DNA from 2 places in the Lentibacillus juripiscarius genome. Region 1 is predicted to be linked to the other one. Evidence: a T-box and tRNA genes for the amino acid it is inferred to sense, from the RefSeq annotation. Region 1 holds a T-box; the other holds one or more tRNA genes.
What was found. A T-box is a leader RNA that pairs with one kind of tRNA and senses whether it is charged. The one in region 1 lies ahead of ileS (isoleucine--tRNA ligase), so its partner is inferred to be a tRNA-Ile.
Positions count from the first base shown of each region.

Region 2: it has a tRNA-Ile gene. The T-box ahead of ileS (isoleucine--tRNA ligase) is inferred to sense a tRNA for this amino acid. The anticodon was not compared.

Region 1 is NZ_JBHUNA010000009.1:215,750-226,232, forward strand. Features, by position in the region: gene ileS (isoleucine--tRNA ligase) at 1-2,112, opposite strand, end outside; T-box leader at 2,349-2,572, opposite strand; gene ACFSUO_RS06045 (DivIVA domain-containing protein) at 2,641-3,168, opposite strand; gene ACFSUO_RS06050 (YlmH family RNA-binding protein) at 3,280-4,056, opposite strand; gene ACFSUO_RS06055 (YggT family protein) at 4,068-4,331, opposite strand; gene ACFSUO_RS06060 (cell division protein SepF) at 4,338-4,781, opposite strand; gene ACFSUO_RS06065 (YggS family pyridoxal phosphate-dependent enzyme) at 4,786-5,469, opposite strand; gene pgeF (peptidoglycan editing factor PgeF) at 5,495-6,304, opposite strand; gene ACFSUO_RS06075 (YlmC/YmxH family sporulation protein) at 6,417-6,686, opposite strand; gene sigG (RNA polymerase sporulation sigma factor SigG) at 6,853-7,632, opposite strand; gene sigE (RNA polymerase sporulation sigma factor SigE) at 7,754-8,473, opposite strand; gene spoIIGA (sigma-E processing peptidase SpoIIGA) at 8,632-9,552, opposite strand; gene ftsZ (cell division protein FtsZ) at 9,922-10,483, opposite strand, start outside.
Region 2 is NZ_JBHUNA010000001.1:52,785-63,267, reverse strand. Features, by position in the region: gene ACFSUO_RS00385 (tRNA (adenine(22)-N(1))-methyltransferase) at 1-343, shown strand, start outside; gene ACFSUO_RS00380 (Nif3-like dinuclear metal center hexameric protein) at 330-1,439, shown strand; gene ACFSUO_RS00375 (DEAD/DEAH box helicase) at 1,513-2,826, shown strand; gene ACFSUO_RS00370 (deoxyribonuclease IV) at 2,843-3,736, shown strand; gene ACFSUO_RS00365 (DUF2624 domain-containing protein) at 3,792-4,073, opposite strand; gene ACFSUO_RS00360 (hypothetical protein) at 4,230-4,628, shown strand; gene ACFSUO_RS00355 (hypothetical protein) at 4,646-4,972, opposite strand; gene ACFSUO_RS00350 (Na/Pi cotransporter family protein) at 5,272-6,897, shown strand; tRNA gene ACFSUO_RS00345 (tRNA-Asn) at 7,327-7,401, shown strand; tRNA gene ACFSUO_RS00340 (tRNA-Met) at 7,405-7,478, shown strand; tRNA gene ACFSUO_RS00335 (tRNA-His) at 7,493-7,568, shown strand; tRNA gene ACFSUO_RS00330 (tRNA-Ile) at 7,585-7,661, shown strand; tRNA gene ACFSUO_RS00325 (tRNA-Ser) at 7,671-7,763, shown strand; tRNA gene ACFSUO_RS00320 (tRNA-Phe) at 7,984-8,056, shown strand; gene ACFSUO_RS00315 (superoxide dismutase) at 8,252-8,863, shown strand; gene ACFSUO_RS00310 (MFS transporter) at 9,038-10,309, shown strand; gene ACFSUO_RS00305 (peptidoglycan D,D-transpeptidase FtsI family protein) at 10,381-10,483, shown strand, end outside.

The DNA.
Region 1 (10,483 bases):
ATAAACTGGTGCGAATTCATAAACGTCATAGCTGCCCCTGACGTTTTTCAGCATCGTTTGCAGCCGGTGTAGCATATACCGGTCAGCTTCCGCCATTTCTGATTCAGGTACAGCATCTTTAGCCGGATCAAAGTCAGCTAAGTTTCCGAGCATGAACCGTACGGTATTTCGGATTTTCCGATAGCCCTCAGAAACTTGCTTCAGAATTTCCTGAGAAATCCTTACGTCTGCCTGGTAATCAACCGAGGATACCCAAAGACGCAAAATATCCGATCCAAGCTGTTTCTGAATTTTTAACGGATCCATAACATTGCCGAGTGATTTACTCATTTTTCGTCCATTACCATCAAGGGTGAAGCCATGGCTGATGATGGTTTCAAATGGTGCCTTGCCTGTTACCGCAACTGCTGTAGAAATCGATGAGTTAAACCAGCCGCGATACTGGTCACTTCCTTCAAGGTAAACATCGGCCGGGCGTTTATGATCCTCACGTCCCTTCAGTACAGCTTCGTGTGATGACCCCGAATCAAACCAGACGTCCATAATATCGGTTTCTTTCGTGAAGGTACCATTCGGACTGTGTTCGGACGTGAACCCTTCCGGAAGCAAGTCATGTGTCTCCCATTCAAACCAAACGTTCGAGCCGTGCTCAGCAAACAGATTAGAAACATGGGCAATGGTTTCATTATTGATGATTGGCGTTCCATCCTCCCCGTAAAACACAGGGATTGGAACACCCCAAGTCCGCTGCCGGGAAATGCACCAGTCTTCACGGTCGCGTACCATATTGTACAGACGGGTTTCTCCCCATGATGGATACCAGTTGATGCGATTGATTTCATCCAGAATATCCTGGCGAAAATCTTTAATGGATGCAAACCACTGCGATGTCGCCCGGAAAATAGTCGGCTTTTTCGTACGCCAATCATGCGGATAGGAGTGGGTAATAAACGTAAGCTTCAGTAGCGCCCCGCTCTCTTCCAGTTTTTCCGTAATTGTTTTGTTTGCCTGGTCATAAAACATTCCCTCTAATCCTGGTGCTTCGCTAGTGAAATGCCCTTTCCCATCAACCGGAGAGAATGGTTCGATACCGTACGTCCGGGACATATAGAAGTCATCTTCTCCGTGACCTGGTGCTGTATGAACACAGCCGGTACCAGCATCTGTTGTTACATGGTCACCAAGCATAACCAGCGAATCACGATCATAAAACGGATGTCTGGCTACTACCCGGTCTGCTTCTTCACCCTTGAAAGTCTTGATAACTTCCGGGTTTTCCCATTCCAGTTCTTCTGTCAGTGTTTCAACCAGTTCATGGGCAATGACGTATTTTTCACCATTAACAGCGACAACGGCATATTCCAGTTCTGGATGAATGGCAATGCCAAGGTTTGCCGGAATGGTCCATGGGGTTGTGGTCCATATAATAATTTTCTCACCTCCGTCCAGCACCTCTTTGCCGTCTGTTACGTCAAATGCCACATAAATGGATGGTGACCGCTTATCATGATATTCTATTTCTGCTTCTGCCAGCGCAGATTCAGAGGACGGGGACCAGTACACAGGCTTCAAGCCCTTGTAAATGTAGCCTTTTTTGGCCATTTCACCAAACACTTTAATCTGGGCGGCTTCGTAATCTTTGGTTAGCGTAATATACGGATTATCCCAGTCACCGCGGACACCAAGTTTTTTGAATTGGGTCCTTTGATTATCCAGCTGCCCCATAGCATACTCGGCACATTTCTGTCTGAATTCCGCAATGCTCATTTTTTTACGGTCCACTTTTTTCTTTTTCGTCAAAGCAGTTTCTACAGGCAAGCCATGGGTGTCCCAGCCGGGAACGTATGGCGCGTAAAAGCCGCTCATGGATTTGTACCTTGTGATAAAGTCCTTTAAAATTTTGTTGAGAGCATGCCCGATATGCAAATCACCATTGGCATATGGCGGTCCATCATGCAGAACGAACAGTGGACGTCCTTTTGTCCGCTCAAGCCCTTTATCGTAAATTTGTTCTTCATCCCATTTTTGCTGACGTTCTGGTTCTTTGTTCGGCAAGTTGCCGCGCATAGGAAACTTCGTCTTCGGCATCAGCAACGTGTCTTTATAATCCATGTGTTATCCTCCTTGTCTTTAGTGAAAATCGGGGCTGTATTTAACAACGTGGCGTTGATTGAAGCAGAAGACGCGAGACTTCTGCGGGAAAGCGAGACAGCCGAGACCCCACAGACAGTGAAGCAATGAACTGTCGAGGAGGCTTGGCGCGAGCCCACGGTAAGCGAGCGTCTAGTGCTGAAATCAACAATACAGACTAACAATACACGTGAGTAAAAAAAGTCTTCTCTATCCCAAAAAGGGACGAGAAGACTCGCGGTACCACCCTTATGAATTTAAAATTGGCGCCTATTTTAAATTCACTCGATATCCGTAACGTGGATGAACCGTCCATTTTTACTCAAGTTCAAAATGGACACTCGGGAGTGATGTTCTGAATGTATTGCTGTATCAGGCTTGCACCATCCCTGATTCGCTGGGCAGCAGGTGGCATTCATACTGTCTCCGTCGTCGTGGTTTGTATTTGGTAAGACCTTTGAGACCTTTATGATAATGAATTATATGTAAAATTCCTGAAAACGTCAAGGTCTACGCATTACTATTGGCATACTCGGATGTTTCTTCCTGTATTCCTTCCACTTCTTCTTCGCCCTCTTCATCAAACAATCCATCCCAGTCATCTGCATTGATTACTTCAAGCTGAGCTTCGACCAGCATCTTCAGACGGGTTCGGAAGACTTTTGCCTGTTTCTTTAATTCCTCTACATCCATTTCGATTTTACGGGATTTATTTAACGCCTCATTCACAATCCGATCAGCGTTTTTCTCAGCCTCTTTAATAATCAGTTTCGATTCTTTCTGGGCATTCCCTTTTAATTCTTCAGCCGTTTCCTGGGCAATTAGAATAGAGTTATTTAGCGTGCTTTCAATATTAGTAAAATGTCCAAGTTTCTCATTCAGCTGCTCGACCTGCTCCTGTAATTCTTTTTTCTCACGGATGGTCATTTCATAATCTTTTATGACCTGATCAAGAAACTCATTGACCTCATCTTCGTCATAGCCGCGAAAACTTCTTGTAAACTCCTTATTGTGTATATCCAACGGTGATAATGACACACAGGCCACCTCCTTTTAGTTAGTCAGTGTGAAATAATAATACATAAGGTCGTAATTGCTGTATACTATTTTTTCGACATAAAAACTGAAATTCCTGCATAATGTGCCGAATTATTTTAGTACAGCTGCTGTTATACTTATATTATCTTTTTTTGTTCGGGCATTGATAGCGGCCAGTTTGCTTCGGCCTTTCCCACGCAATGACAGCAAATCGCCTTCCTCAAGGGTGAATTTTTTGTCATCCGCAACTTGGTGATTCACTTTCACCATCCCTTTTTCAATCATAGCGGCTGCATTTTTTCTTGATAATTTATAAATCGCTTTTACAACGGTATCCAGCCGCAATGATGAGATGATATGGTCCGTTTCAACCCAGGAGGCCTTGCTTTCAACCAGCGCAGACAGCGGCTTGCTTTCAAGTCTGATGCTCGCTTTCTTGACGGTGGTGAGATTCGCAAGTACGTACGGTGCAATTTCATCTGCTGCAATGATTTGCACAAGCCCATCTTCAACTATTATATCGCCCAGCTTTTTTCGCTTAATACCGAGGGATAAGAAGGCCCCCATCACATCCCGGTGTGTCAGGGAAACAAATTTATCATGATAGGAACCTTGCAAAAGACGAAGCTGAAACGAATCTTCCGTTATCTGTTCATACATCGGGGCAATCATGATCCGCTTTCGTTCAGCGGACTGATCACCTCCATGTTTCGACACTTTTAGATCTTCAAGGCTTGTCCCAGCAAGCATATCAGCTATTTGCTGTTCTCTCGGATTCAAGAAATCAGTCAGCTTTGGCTGATAGGTCATTTCCACATCCCGTATCCAGGACAGAACATGATTGATAAATGGCTGTTCTTCTTTTCTGAAATGCTGGTATATATCCATCGCACAAGCCCCTAGAACCAGGTAATCAGAACCGGCAGCCCGTACATCCTGGCAAAATAAAGAACGAAAATGGCTACAATCGGGGATAAGTCAATCATACCAAGAGGTGGTATAATCTTCCGGAATGGTTCAAGATAAGGTTCACAAATTTTAGCCAAAAAACTTCCAAATGCCGATTCCCTCGCCCCTGGAAACCAGGACATGAAAATATAAATAATCAGCGCAAAGCTGTAAAGTTCCAATGCCCAGTACAATAAACCCAATAGTGATTGCATAGTCTGCTACCATCCTTTATGAAATTCGTCTTCTTCCACGAGCGTATCGGTTATGCTTCCGGAAACATCTACATTCTCAGGCGTGCACAGAAATGTCTGGTCGCCTAATTTTTGAATGTCCCCGTTCACAGCATAGACAGTCCCACTCAGAAAATCGACAATCCGTTTCGCCTGCTGCTGATCAATGCGCTGCAGATTAATGACTGCCGCACGTTTATTCACCACATTATCAGCAATCTCCTGTGCTTCATTATAGTTGCGCGGCTCATATAGCACAACTTTCGATGCGGGCTGCTGAATGCTTGTCAGATTTACTACATTTTCCCTGTTATGCCGCTGACTATTCTGGCCGGCACCATTACCGGGCGTGCCCGTATCCATCTCCTCGTCAGCGTACATATCTTCCTCATCCATCGTGAAGAACGTTTTTAGTTTGTTCATAATACTCATATCTTCACTCCGTTTCCCGGGAACCAACCAATGCCGATCCAATACGGACATGTGTAGCTCCCTCTTCAATCGCAATTTGGTAGTCGTTACTCATGCCCATGGAAAGATATTGACACGGGGCATGCGGAAGCTGTTCGGCCTGTACCGCTTCCCGAAGCGACGCAAGTTTTCGAAAAACCGTCCGCAGCTGATCCTCATCATCAGTGTGGGGCGCCATTGTCATTAGACCGGCAACCCGAATGTTCTCATAGCGCTTTAATTCCCTGACAAAAGAGATAACCTCTTTTGCGTCTATGCCATGTTTCGAATCCTCACCGCTGACATTCACCTGTACAAGACAATCTGCAGGACCGGCCGCCCGCTTATTGATTTCTTTCGCAAGCGACTTCCGGTCAAGGGAATGAATCACGTCGGCCTTGCCGATGACATCCTTTACTTTTCTTGACTGCAGCGTTCCGATAAAATGCCAGACTGCATCATCTTGTATGTATTCATATTTCTCCAGAAAACCTTCCATTCGATTTTCGCCAAGATTCGTGACTCCGGCTTCAATCGCTTCTTTTGCCCGCTCAGTGGTAACATATTTCGTCACACCAATAATGGTTATGTCTTCCGGATTCCGGTTGCTGTTTGCGCATGCTTGTCTGATCTGCTGACGGATTTCTTCCAGATTGGCTGCTACATCCATTCTATCCATGCCCTCCCCATCATAATCAGTTCTCATATCCGATATAGCCAAGCATTCTCCCCGTTTTGCCATTGTCCCGGCGATGGGAGAAAAACAATGATTCATCACGGAATGTGCAATATTGTGTCACATCTATATTACGACGTAAAACACCCTGCTGTAAAAGGATTTCTGTATTTAATTGCTTTAAATCCAATAAATAACGTCCATTTTCCCGCGCGGTGACTGTCTTATCCCGCCATTCATCCGGAATATGCCCGACGACCTGCTCATCCACCTCATAGGCATCATGGGAAATGCACGGGCCGATTACGGTCAGCAGATTAGCTGGGACCGTTCCCAGCTCCTTGAACGTTTCAACCATTTTTCCGGCGATACCATTGACCGTTCCTTTCCAGCCTGCATGCGCAATCCCGATATATCCCGAAACAGAATCAAGAAAATAGATAGGTACACAGTCTGCAAAAAAAGCAGTGCACAATATGCCGCTTTCCTTCGTGATAAGCCCATCAGTATCGGTTAGTGACGTTTTATAAGTTTCTGCTCCTTTTCCCTTGTCCGCAGCAGTTACAATATGGATGTTCGTCTTGTGTGACTGTTCCCCGGACACCCATGATTGCAGCGGAAAACGGATGGCTCCACTCAGCTTTTGCCGGTTTGCGTCCACATTTTTCTTCACATCGGGCACATGAAGACCAAGGTTCCATGAATGGAAAGGGGGTGCACTGTATCCGCCTTTTCTCGTTGTAAACCCTGCCTGAAGCCCCGGACTTATTGCCCCCCATTTTTTTATCGCAAGCAGAGATTCTGTCTGCAACTGGAATGGTTCTGCCATTAATGTACCTCCCGAACTATACTGCTTACATTCTACCACACTTTTATCGACAATGGATAAACAGAATTATGCACAATGAGCGGGACATGCTTCATGCACTTATCTTTGTTGACTACATAAATTGCTGCCCGGGATAAAGGGAAGGGGATGTCACTTCTCTGACAAGGATAACATCGGTTCCGATTACTTCAATATGATTCCATGGAATAATCAGTTCATCAGTTTTCCCGAACAGCCCTGATTTCTTGTCCTTTACATAAATGACCAATGCCGTAATTCTCCCATTATCTCCGTCGATTTCCAAGTCAGATATGTGCCCAAGCCGTTTGCCGTCATTCCTGACAATGACTTCTTTTATTTGCAAATCTGATAGCGTAACCACACACACTCACCTGCCTTAGTAGCCATTATATGCAGGCATGGGCTGAAAATATTATTACTGCTACATAACACAAAAAATCGACACCCGCTTATTGTAGGTGCCGATTCTACTTGCCTGTTATTTTATTGTATTGTTGCCAAAAAAACTTCTGGTAAAGGCGACTGCCTTACTCAAACATTTCCTTGTTCATCTGGTCAATTGCTGCTTTCTCGAGACGGGAAACCTGTGCCTGGGAAATGCCGATTTCGTCCGCCACTTCCATCTGTGTTTTTCCCTGAAAAAAGCGTTTGCTCAATATCGATTTTTCCCGTTCCTCCAGCTGATGCATCCCTTCTTTTAAGGACAGCTTATCCACCCAAAGGTAGTCTTTGTCCTTGTCATCACTCAATTGATCCATCACATAGATGGGGTCTCCACCGTCATTATAAATGGGCTCAAATAGGGAAACTGGATCTTGTATAGCATCCAGTGCAAAAACAATATCGGAATGTGGGACGCCCATCTCTTCGGCAAGTTCCATAGCAGTTGGCTCTTTCGATGTCTTATTAATCAGCTTTTCCCGGACTTGGAGTGCTTTGTAGGCAATATCACGCAATGACCGTGACACTCTGATTGGGTTATTATCACGCAGATAGCGTCTGATTTCCCCAATAATCATTGGAACAGCATACGTGGAAAACCGTACATTATGTCCTAAATCAAAATTATCAATTGATTTCATAAGTCCTATACAGCCAACCTGAAATAAGTCATCGCCATATTCGCCACGGTTATTAAACCGCTGTATGACGCTAAGCACAAGCCGCAAATTCCCATTGACCAATTTCTCGCGTGCTTCCAGGTCACCGTCTTGCATTTGTTTGAATAGTTCTCGCATTTCATCGTTTTTTAGTACGGGTAATGTTGATGTATCAACGCCGCAAATTTCTACTTTATGTTTTGTCATGTTCTACCCTCCCGGTTGGAGATGCTGTTCATGGACAGTATCTCCCCATAGGAGGGTTTTTATGCAGGTGGCCTTGAGCTATAGCTTGTCTAAAACCGTCCGGAAATCACGCCAGTACAGGTCACACCATTTTATTAAATTCTTTTTGCAGCCGACGTATAATTTTTTTCTCAAGCCGTGAAATATAGGACTGTGAAATGCCTAGCATATCGGCTACATCTTTTTGTGTTTTTTCTTCCTGCCCAATCAGGCCGAAGCGAAGTTCCATGATTTGTTTTTCCCGTGGATTCAATTGGGAAAGCGCATCTTTTAACAAGTGTTTATCAACCTTCGTCTCCATGTCTCTTGTCGTTACATCTTCATCTGTTCCCATAACGTCGGACAGAAGCAGCTCGTTGCCGTCCCAATCAATGTTCAGCGGTTCGTCAAATGATATTTCAGATTTTAGTTTATTGTTTCGTCTTAAGTACATTAGTATTTCATTTTCAATACACCTTGATGCATAGGTTGCCAGCTTAATTTTCTTTTCCGGGTTGAATGTATTGACTGCCTTAATCAGCCCAATGGTTCCGATACTGATAAGGTCTTCAATATTGATACCAGTATTCTCAAATTTACGGGCAATATAGACGACTAAACGGAGGTTCCGTTCAATGAGCATTGCCCTGGCCGATTTATCGCCTTTGGGGAGCAATTCCAAAAGCCGCTGTTCTTCTTCTTTTGACAACGGTGGAGGAAGAGCCTCACTGCCGCCTATGTAATAAATCTCATCTGTTTTGAGACCAAGCTTAAATAATAATTTATACCACCATAAACGCAGTCGAAGTCTGAGTAATGCCAAATTGAGTCGCTCCTTTTCGCTATTATTGCAAACAATGGCAGTATAAGTGCGTGTTCAAAAAGGAGGATAAAAAGGACCGAGAAATTCGATGTGTCATTTTTACCGGACTTTTTGAACAACCTTTATAAGCCATTCATTTTATCACCCATTCACGCCAGTCATGCCGACGTGGCTGCTGCCATCTTAATGATTTGCGGATGGAGCAGGCAATGATAAGACTGATCTTTTGTCAATGATGCAAATTGGATACCTATCAATGCTTTGTGTGTAACAATCTCCTTTTCGTCATAATCAATCGTTATTCGATCCGGCTTCAGAGCCAGCATAAATGTACGGTTACCTTCGACCCCCTGGTAAGGAACAATCTGAAACTTTTTTTCCCAGCCAGAAGGAAGCTGCTCGAAATCAAGCGTATCCTGGACGGCCTTCAGTTTCATCCAGTCATTTTCTGAAAACCATTGTTTCAAAAAATGCTCATCACAAATGATAACCGGATTTTTGGTCAATGGATCTGTCAACTGGTTCCCGCTGTCAATATAAGCTGTTGTTGAGTGGGCAATATTTTTCATTTGGATCGAAATCGGGTACAGCTGATCATAACGGATTTTTTCTACTGCGTGCTTGTCCATACGGGTCTTTGTGAACAACCAGGAAAGCGGAAATCCTGCTGCGACGAACAGCCAGCTCATTGGATCACCGTAACCACTGTTAAACGTGAGAATTCCATTTGCAGATAGACCAACCGGGTTTTGGAAAAGAAAGTGTATGGCTATCAATCCACCCCCTATGGAAAAAGTTACAAAATAAAATAGAAAAAACAATTTAACCATCCGATAGATGGTATAAAATTGGAAGCTGCAGAGAATGATAATGACAGAGTAAATAAGTTTGCCTATCATACTAGTAAAAAATGAATCCGGATAGTAAATGGACAACGGAACCAACAACGAAGCAATGAACGCACCAAAAATAATTCTGAGCTTTCCTGTGCTGTCTTTTGCCAGTGCCTGTGTAAGCATGAGCAGCATCATATCCAGCAGGAAATTTAAAAGCCAGACAGCATCAAGATAAATGGTCACATGGTTCTTCCTTTCCTTTCCAGTTAAGAAAGAATTAATTCTTTCTTACTGCATAAGTGCAACTAAGGCTGGCGTTGTGCCGAGCTTCTAAAACTAACATCCTTTACAACGAGTATAGTGGGATTGGACAGCAAAGTCTGTCAATTTGTGTAGAGGGAATGGGGCTAATTTTATCTGCTTATCAGGGACTTTGTCGGAGAAGGCAGGTCCTAGATTTTCCCTAACAAAAAAACACCGCCAATCGTGTTGTATACACGATTGGCGGTGTTTTTTTGATTCATCCTATTAGAGGTTGTTCAAAAAGTCCGGTAAAAATGACACTTTCTCCTTTTGAACACGCACTATTAGTTATTAAAGCCAAAGCCGGTTTTATCGGTTGCGGTTGCGGTTCCGCAGAAATGTAGGGATGTCCAATTCATCCTCTTGCTGACTCGGGGTCGGACGGCTTTGCTGGTTTTGCTGATTTTGCTGGCTTTGTCCCTGCTCACGTTCGCGCGGCGTGTCTTCGGAAGCCCTTGTCGCTGCATGCTGATTATGATTGATAACCGGGCGCTGCCTTGGCTGATTATCCTCTTGCTGGCTCTCATCAAAACCAGTTGCAATGACCGTTACAATTATTTCGTCTTTTAAGTTTTCATTGATGACGGAACCAAAGATGACGTTCACTTCATTGTCGGCCGCTGATGTTACGAGGTCTGCAGCTTCCTGAACTTCATACAGGCTCAAGTTGGCTCCACCGGTAATGTTCATTAAAACACCATGTGCCCCGTCGATGGACGTTTCCAATAGTGGCGAGGAAATGGCTTTTTTCGCTGCTTCTGATGCCCGATTTTCGCCGGTTGCAATTCCAATTCCCATCAATGCGGACCCTTTATCAAACATGATTGTCTTCACGTCAGCGAAGTCCACATTAATGAGACCTGGTTTGGCG
Region 2 (10,483 bases), on a different contig from region 1:
GCCCAACACGGATGAACGGGATGTCCGAAAATGGTTTTCGACTCACGGCTATGTCATTATGGATGAAGTCTTGCTTGAAGAAAATGGCCATATATATGAAATTATTGTCGGTGATAAACATACCGGGAGACAACAGCTGACTGGTAAACAGCTTTTGTTCGGCCCTCGTCTTCTGCAACAGAAATCGGATTTGTTTTATCAAAAATGGGAACAGGAACGGAAGAAACGGCACCGGATCATTGAGCAAATGAAACATGCGAAAGTGCCGGAAGCTGCAAAAATAGCTTCATTTGAAAAAGAATTATTGTGGATAAAGGAGGAAGTGGAAGATGACTGTCCGTAACGCGGATATTTTCAGGACCATGGAAGTGTGGGCGCCAAAATATTTAGCGTATGATTGGGATAACGTGGGGTTGCAGATTGGTTCAGCGCAACAGTCGGTGAATAGGGTGATGATTGCTTTGGACGTTTTGGAATCAACAGTGGATGAGGCAATTGAAAATAATGTTGATTTAATTATTGCTCACCACCCTTTGCTGTTCAAACCGCTCAAACAGCTGGACACAGACTCTCCTAAAGGCCGGGTTATCCGTAAATTGCTTGCCCACGATATAACCGTATACGCAGCACATACGAATCTTGATGCTGCTAATGGCGGAGTAAATGATATGCTTTGTGATTTGCTTAGTATTGATAATCGAGAGATCCTTGTTGAAAACTATACAGAAAAGCTGGTTAAAATAGCTGTGTTTGTTCCAGAAACGCATGCAGACAATGTCAGAGAAGCCATGAGTCAGCAGGGCGCAGGACACATTGGGGACTATAGCCATTGCACATTTCAGTCAGCTGGTCAAGGAACGTTCAAACCGCTTGAGGGAACTGATCCGTATATTGGGTCGCAGGGCAGCTTGGAATTTGTCGATGAAGTCAAACTGGAAACCATTATACCGGAGAAGGATTTGCCGTCCGTGGTTGAGGCAATGATTGCAGCACATCCATACGAAGAGGCTGCCTATGATTTGTACCCAGTCGAAAACAGCGGTACTTCTTATGGGCTGGGACGAATGGGAACACTGAATGAATCCCTGACATTGGCGGAATTGTGTGAACGTGTCAAGAGAACGTTCGACATCCCAAACGTAAGGGTAACCGGTGATTTGTCCGCACCAGTAAAAAAAGTAGCTATTCTTGGCGGAAGCGGGGAAAAATATATTCAGGAAGCAATGAAAATGGGTGCAGATGCATATATCACTGGAGACATGACATTTCATTCGGCCCAGGATGCACAGGAATTGGATCTGTCCGTGATTGACCCTGGTCATTATGCAGAAAAAGTGATGAAAGACTATACGAAGGCCTACCTTGATGAGGCTTTTCAAACGGACGGGCTGCAAGTAATGGTATCCCAGGCCAATACAAATCCTTTCCAAACTGTCTGAGCATTTTTACACGCTACCTTATCGTTCCGTCATTTATGAATAAATACAGCTTGATAAAAAGGAGTAACCCAACATGACTGAACATTTTAGCCAATTCAACTTCCGGCCTATCATGACAGATGTCATCCATAAGCTGGAGTTTAAGAAACCAACGGCCATTCAGGAGCAAGTGATCCCTGCTGTTCTTGAAGGGACAAGCGTTATTGGCCAGTCACAGACAGGTTCCGGGAAAACACACGCATACCTTCTCCCGCTACTGAACCGTCTTGACCCGGAAAAGCGGGAAGTGCAACTTGTCATTACCGCGCCAACAAGAGAATTGGCAACACAAATATATGATGAAGTGAGAACAATTATTGATTACGCCGGGAAGAAAGGAACCTGGTTTGCCAAGCTGCTGGTCGGAGGAATGGATAAGCAAAAAATGATGGAAAAGTTGAAGGAACCGCCGCATATTGTCGTCGGAACTCCTGGAAGGATGCTCGACCTGGTAAAAGAGCAAAGCCTTTCCATTTATATTGCATCAGCCTTCGTGATTGATGAGGCTGACCTCATGCTTGAACTTGGTTTTATTCAGGATGTGGATCAGCTGCTGGTCCGGGCAAAGCAAGATATCCAGTTACTGGCATTTTCCGCCACCATTCCACAGCAGCTTGAACATTTTTACCGTAAATACCTGGAAAACCCGCTGCATGTCAAAGTCGACGATGCATTATCGCCAGAAACATTGGAACACCGGTTTATACCATTGAAAAACCGTGATCCTGCAGAAGTGATTGCAGGGATTTCTGAAACGATTCAGCCATATTTGGCCATTATTTTCACAAACGGAAAAGAAAATGCAGATGCATTGGCCAGTTCCCTGCAGCAAAAAGGGCTTGATACGGGGCTCATACATGGTGGACTGGCACCAAGAGAACGAAAACGTGTCCTGAAAGAGATACAGAACCTCCGCTATCAGTATATCGTGGCGACCGATCTTGCTTCACGCGGTGTGGATATTAAAGGGGTCAGCCATGTTATTAATGCGCAACTGCCAAAGGAAACAGACTTTTATGTACACCGTGCGGGTCGGACAGCACGTGCCGGTATGGAAGGAACAGTGATCAGTCTCTATGACGATAATGACATACGTCTGATGGAAAAATTAAAACAAAAGGGGCTTCCCGTTGCTTTTTGGGATGTCAAAAATGGTGAATGGAAACCTTCCAAGTTCCGGAATGACCGGAAGAAAGACGATACAACGGACCAAGATGCAGATAACATGGCCTGGAAAAAGGTCAAGAAGTATAAAAAGGTTAAACCTGGATATAAGAAAAAAATGAAAAAACAGCAGGAAAAGGCGAAAAATCAGTTAATGAAAAAATCAAACAAAAAGCGAAAATAAGTGTTGGGGTGAGGAAATGTTAAAGATTGGATCACACGTATCCATGAGCGGGAAAAAAATGCTTCAAGGGTCGAGTGAGCAGGCAGTTTCATATGGATCAAATGTGTTTATGATTTATACCGGTGCACCACAGAACACAAGAAGGAAGCCGATTGAAGAATTAAATATTGAAGCTGGAAGACAGCATATGGCGGAGAACGGTATCGTTGATGTTGTTGTCCATGCACCATACATCATTAATATAGGCAACACAACGAAAAAGGAAACGTTTGAATTGGGCGTGGATTTTTTGCGGAATGAAATTGATCGTACAAGCGCAATTGGAGCCGAACAAATTGTCCTCCACCCTGGCTCACATGTCGGACAAGGGGCGGACAAAGGGATTCCTAAAATTATTGAAGGGCTCAATGAAGTGCTTGATCCAAACCAGAATGTTCAGATAGCATTGGAAACGATGGCTGGTAAAGGATCAGAAATTGGGCGCACATTTGACGAACTGGCTGCAATTATGGACGGGGTGACCCATAATGAAAAGCTTTCTGTTTGCCTGGATACATGTCATATCCATGACGCGGGGTATGATGTTGTCCATGACTTTGATGGCGTACTGGATGAATTTGACCGTATTATTGGGCTGGACCGCTTAAAGGTCGTTCATGTGAATGATAGTAAGAATGAACAAGGCGCCCAAAAAGACCGTCACGAAAATATCGGGTTCGGTCATATTGGTTTCGAAGGGCTCCACCATGTCATTACACATCCGCAATTGGAAGAGTTGCCTAAAATCCTTGAAACACCATTTGTAGGTGAAGATAAGAAAAACAAAAAGCCCCCATATAAATTTGAAATTGATATGATCCGGGATGGCTCATTTGATTCGGGCTTGAAAGAAAAAATTGTCAATCAGTAATATAAGCAGGAATAATGTCTCGCACGTTATTCCTGCCTACTTATAACATTCTTTTCTAAAACAAATGTTCCAGACCGTACGCTTTAATGGTTTCCTGGAACAGCTTTTCCGCTTTTTTTGCTGTATTTTCATCCGTTATGCGGGCAAGCTCTCGAAACATTTTTTTGCGGCTCCTGGAGCTGAAAGGATCAACCGTATGTGTTTGTAAATAGGAAGTGATGGCATTTGCTTGTTTTCTGGAAATGGAAAAGTTATATTCATGTGCGTAATGGAGCAGCTCATCTGCCGACAGCTGTTTCATCTTAGTTTTCACGAACTGTTTGATAAACGACGACATATTCTCTCCCCTTAAAAAGTGATCTGATGTACTGTATGCATTAGCTCCAAAAAATTTACTCTCTCCCCTTATCACTTACAATAAGTACCAGCATGATAAACCGCGGACATCCATAAGCTATAAACGCACCTCATCAAAGAAAGAGAGGTCATGCTGATGGATGAAACAAACCGCAGGATAAATAGCTCGGAAAATGGACCGAAGCTTGAGGAACAGCCGGACACGGACGATATGGTTGCAACCAATTTTAATGGCGACGAACCGGATATCGAGGATGTACAAAGTAGACGTGATGAGGAATTTGCCGCAGAAATGACCGCGGACGATATCGCGGATACTGAGGATGATGACACAGAAGCCACCGGAGCTTTTGGCTGGATTGGTGTGGCATTGTCAGTGATTTCTTTTTTCATGATGCCAATCATACTCGGCGGTGCCGGGATAATCCTAGGCTTCATTTCAAGAAATCGGGGTGCAGAAACACTTGGTAACTCCGCGATAATTGTAGGTGCAATATCCATTCTCATCCGATTATTTGTCTTGCCATTCGTATAACAAAAGGGGCTGAAGATTTATTCAGCCCCTTTTTCATACAGCGGGAAATAGTAATATTCACCAGATTCGATACGGAGGGGATCTGTATGGGGATTTAATGTTTTGAAATCGGCTCGTATTTCCGGAATGTCAACTTTACCAAGTTGTTCATTTATTTTTTCGACAACTGACAGCACGGTATCCCCCTTGTCCACTTCTGCACGGATTCCTGTCAGACTCTCTTTTTCGACCCTGTTTTCATCCGTTTGTTCTGTCGTGTTTTCCGGAAGTAATCCTGTGGTAAGGTCTTTATAAATACTAATGAGAAACAATCCAATAAAAATGTACAATCCGAGTCGCTTCATAATTTCTCATTCCTTTATACAGCTCTACAGCCAAATACCTTTTCGTTTGATATTTATGCTAATACATCTGATTTATTACTGCTGCAGCCGAAAGAGAACCTACACAGTCGACTACTTACGCAAGTTTTCATGTACGTTCCCAATGATCCATTCGGGCAAATTATAACCAGGAGCACACGGGAAAAAAGGTGAATGTAAACTTTATGTTAATTTTTCGAGATATACTTTACAAACGCTGTCGAATCCATTAATAATGGGGAAGGTATGTGACAGTTTTCTACATGAAGGGTGGCGTTTCTTTGGATATCGATGTGCAAACACTGATATTTGAATTTATTGGCGGACTTGGCATATTTCTGCTTGGCATCAAATATATGGGGGAAGGACTTCAAAAGTCTGCGGGCGACCGACTGCGGGATATACTTGACAAAACAACGAGCAACCCGTTCCTTGGTGTGCTTGCAGGTATCGTAGTGACAATCCTTATTCAGAGCAGTTCAGGGACTACAGTGTTGACGGTCGGGCTCGTTAACGCTGGATTTATGACTCTAAGACAAGCTATTGGTGTTATTATGGGTGCCAATGTTGGTACAACGGTAACTGCTTTCATTATAGGGATTGATCTGGGTCAATATGCCCTGCCGATTATAGCTGTTGGCTGTTTCTTACTGTTTTTCTTTAAAAACCAAAAAGTGAATAATCTCGGACAGGCTATATTTGGCTTCGGGGCACTGTTCTTTGGCCTTGAGCTGATGAGCAGCGGGATGTCACCATTAAGAAGTCTTGAGGCATTTCAAGAACTCACACTGAGTATGAGTGAGCATTCGATACTTGGTGTCGTTATTGGTACATTGTTTACATTTGTTGTGCAAAGTTCCAGTGCCACGATTGGTATTCTGCAGGGGCTGTTTTCTGAAGGTGCAATTGAATTGAAGGCCGCATTGCCCGTATTATTCGGGGACAATATAGGAACAACCATCACGGCAGTCCTTGCTTCCATCGGTGCAACGGTAGCCGCCAAACGGGCAGCATATGTTCACGTTATTTTTAATCTGGCTGGTACGACTGTCGTATTGCTTCTTTTGGGCTTTTTTACGAATTACGTTATTTATTTGCAATCCTTATTAGATCTTAATCCGGAAATGACGATAGCCTTTGCGCATGGAAGCTTTAACCTTGTCAACCTGATTATTCAATTTCCTTTCATCGGTGCACTTGCATGGATAGTAACAAAAATTATTCCTGGTGACGATACAGTTGTGGAATATAAGCCAAAGCATCTGGATCCAATTTTTATCCAGCAATCATCTACATTAGCACTTGACCAGGCAAAAGCTGAGATTATTCGTATGGGTGAATACTCGTACAAAGGGCTTGAAGAGACCAACTTATATTTAACAACGAAAAGCCAGAAGCATTCGGAAATGTCAATGCAAATCGAAGGTGCACTCAACAACCTCGACCGAGAGATAACGGATTATTTAGTTGAATTGTCAGGTGTATATATGTCTGAACTGGACAGTACCAAGCATACGCTTCTGATGGACTCTGTACGTGATATAGAACGCATAGGAGATCATTTTGAAAACATTATTGAACTGATAGATTATAAAATATCCAACAAAGTCCATATAACCGAACAAGCTCAGGAAGATCTGAATAATATGTTTGATTTGACGATTATGACAGTTAAGGAATCTGTCGAAACATTGGATAAAATGGACCGCGAAAAGGCACTGGCGGTCATGCAGAAAGAAGATCAAATTGATAAAATGGAACGGGATTTCCGAAAGAAACATATCATCCGGATGAATGAAGGCTTATGTACCGGATCAGCGGGAATTGTGTTTGTGGATATTATCAGCAATCTTGAACGTATTGCCGATCATGCAGTAAATATTGCTGAAGCGATTTTGGATGAATAAACAACACTTATTGTACGTGCTCAAAATTGCGTGTCAAAGAGGATCAATAGGACCTAAGTTCGCGACGTCCTTTAATGGGTACGAAATATCGGCACGGCTGCATATTGGCTGCTGCCGGTATTTTTGTATGTCTAAAGTCGGACTTCATTTCATGTAAATACGTAAAATTTTTTCCTTTATTCACTATTGATAATATGGATTGAACATGCTATAGTTATTAATGTTGTCTGTTGCTGATTTGTTTTTTCGGCCTTACATAAATTTTGTGAGCAAAAGTTATTGACATATTCTGCCGAACATGATAAATTATATTTCGTCGCTGATAAAAACATGCAGCAACATGAAGGTTACGTCGTCTTTGGACAGCCTTTTATGTAAAGGTCTGCTAGGAAGAGTACAACAATTTTGATATAATATCATAAAAATTATTCCACAGTAGCTCAGCGGTAGAGCTATCGGCTGTTAACCGATCGGTCGCAGGTTCGAATCCTGCCTGTGGAGCCATATGGCGGTGTAGCTCAGCTGGCGAGAGCGTACGGTTCATACCCGTGAGGTCGTGGGTTCGATCCCCTCCACCGCTATTTCATTCCTAATGGCGGTCGTGGCGAAGTGGTTAACGCACCGGATTGTGGCTCCGGCACTCGTGGGTTCGATCCCCACCGGTCGCCCCATACTAAAATTTAAAGTGGACCCTTAGCTCAGCTGGTCAGAGCTATCGGCTCATAACCGATCGGTCGCAGGTTCGAATCCTGCAGGGTCCACCATTGACATTCGGAGGTATACCCAAGTCTGGCTGAAGGGATCGGTCTTGAAAACCGACAGGCGGGTCAAACCGCGCGGGGGTTCGAATCCCTCTACCTCCTCCATACATATTTAACAGTTATCAAATGTGATTGTAAGTGCAATTGTGATGATAGCAAGAAATTTAATATCATACGGCTCGGTAGCTGGCCGCTAGCAACACCGAAACATCACCTAAGTGCAGGCCTGCGAGGAACGTAATCAACACTGAAATTACTTGCAACGTGACGAGCACCAAACCTGAAGAGATTAAGTGATGATAGCAAGAAATTTTTAATATCATACGGCTCGGTAGCTCAGTCGGTAGAGCAACGGACTGAAAATCCGTGTGTCGGCGGTTCGATTCCGTCCCGAGCCATTTTTCCAAACAAGCATACTTGCTTGTTTTTCTTTTGCACAAAATGAAATCCAAAACATGACGGTACTGCTTATAACTGTTGGCACTTTAAAAACATGCATATTGTTTGCAAGTGTAACCGACCTTTGGTACGGTAAGATTAAAAGGTTGAATCTTCAATCCTTTTAATAAAAGATCTAAGGGAGGATGTATAAAATGGCTCCATTTGAACTGCCAGAACTACCATATGCATACGATGCTTTAGAACCAACTGTTGACAAAGAAACGATGAATATTCACCACACGAAGCATCACAATACTTACGTTACCAAACTGAATGCGGCACTGGAAGGTAAAGCAGACCTTCAAGAGAAATCACTTGAGGATCTGCTCAGCAATCTTGACGCTGTACCGGAAGATATCCGTACGGCTGTACGTAATAATGGCGGTGGACACGCTAACCATAGTCTGTTCTGGAAAGTAATGTCACCAAACGGCGGCGGTGAACCTACCGGTGAGCTTGCTGACAAAATCAATGATAAATTCGGCAGTTTCGACAAATTTAAAGAAACGTTTGAGACAGCCGCAAAAGGCCGTTTTGGATCAGGCTGGGCTTGGCTCGTTGTTCATAATGGTGAACTCGAAGTGACAAGCACACCTAACCAGGATACACCGATTATGGATGGAAAAACACCGATTTTAGGCCTTGACGTTTGGGAACATGCTTACTATCTTAATTACCAAAATCGCCGTCCTGACTATGTGGCAGCATTCTGGAATGTTGTAAATTGGGACGAGGTTGCTAAGAATTATAACGAAGCTAAATAATAAATGAACGCTTCTTTAAAAAACACGGGAAAAATACCCGTGTTTTTTTATACCCAACGATAAAGACATTTGATGTGATGGGGTATACATGCTTATTTTTAACATTTTCGGCATTACATATCCATGCTCTAATTTGCTCACACTATAAATGAACAAAAAGGAGCAATGGATATTATGCACAAAAGCTTACAAGCCTTTACAGGAAAAATGGATATAAACCGTGATCTTATTTTACTGCTTGTCATAGGTGGTCTGTACTCACTAAGTATTTTCCTTTCCAATACCTTTGTGAACATTTATTTATGGCGCCAAGCAGGGGATTACAGCACGATTGCTTTTTACAATCTTGGTATTTATCTGTTCCAGCCGGTGACATTCATTCTTGCAGGAAAAATTGCCAAAAAAGTTGACCGTGTCATTGTACTCCGATTGGGGGTCATATTTTTATCTCTCTTTTTTCTGAGTGTCCTGCTGGTTGCCGATAAAGCAGCAACGTATAACTTTATGCTCGGCAGTTTACTTGGAATCGGCTTTGGATTTTACTGGCTGGCATTCAATGTGCTTACATTTGAAATCACGGAACCTGAATCCAGGGACTTTTTTAATGGGTTCTTAGGTGTCTTGCAGTCATTTGCTGGTATGATTGGCCCATTGCTTGCGGGGACGCTCATCGCCAGAATGGAAGAAACTATTGGGTATACAGTCATTTTTACAATTTCGTTCAGCCTGTTTATTGGTGCAGTTGTCTGCAGCTTTTTTCTTAAACGGCGGCAGGCAGAAGGACGGTTTCATTTCAAGCGTGTACTGACGGAGTGGAACCACAATAAAAACTGGCGAAAAATCCTAAACGCCCATATTTCACAAGGACTACGGGAAGGAATCTTTTTATTTGTGATTTCCATATGGGTGTTTCTTTCAACCGGCAGTGAATTTTCACTTGGGATGTTCAACCTGTTTCTTTCTGGTTTGTCCTTTGTGTTTTACTTCATTGTTACCAGATGGATTAAACCATCCATGCGGAAAAAGTTTATACTAACGGGAGCGCTTATCCTGTATTTCTCGATCTATATTATTTTGTTTGATACTGGGTATGTTCAGTTGATGATTTATGCGGCATTAATCGGTATTGCCTATCCTGTGGTCAACGTACCATACTTTTCCATGACGTTCGATGTGATTGGAAAGGCATGGAAAGCGAAAGAACTTCGGGTGGAGTATATTGTTGTTCGGGAGGTGTTTGCCAATATTGGCAGGGTGACAGCCATTGTTGTGTTTCTTATTGCGATATCATTGGTTTCAGCAGAAGTCATTATTCCATACCTGCTCGCCTTCTTCGGATTGGGTCATATTGTGATTTATCTGTTTGTCAAGGATATTTACCTCGGGGCAGCCGGTACAAATGAACCCATCACGAAGGAGCCAGTGACAGATGAAAAAAATCGATGATTCCTGTTAGAATCAGAAGGCAAAAATGGTATAATGAAGCTGTACAATTTTAAAGGGTGAGGGAGAGAGATATGGCTAACATAAAGAAAAGGAAAAAGGCCCAGTTGCCCTTTCGTTTAAATATACTGTTTTTTGCCGTGTTTTTGTTATTTTCACTGCTGGTTTTGCAGCTTG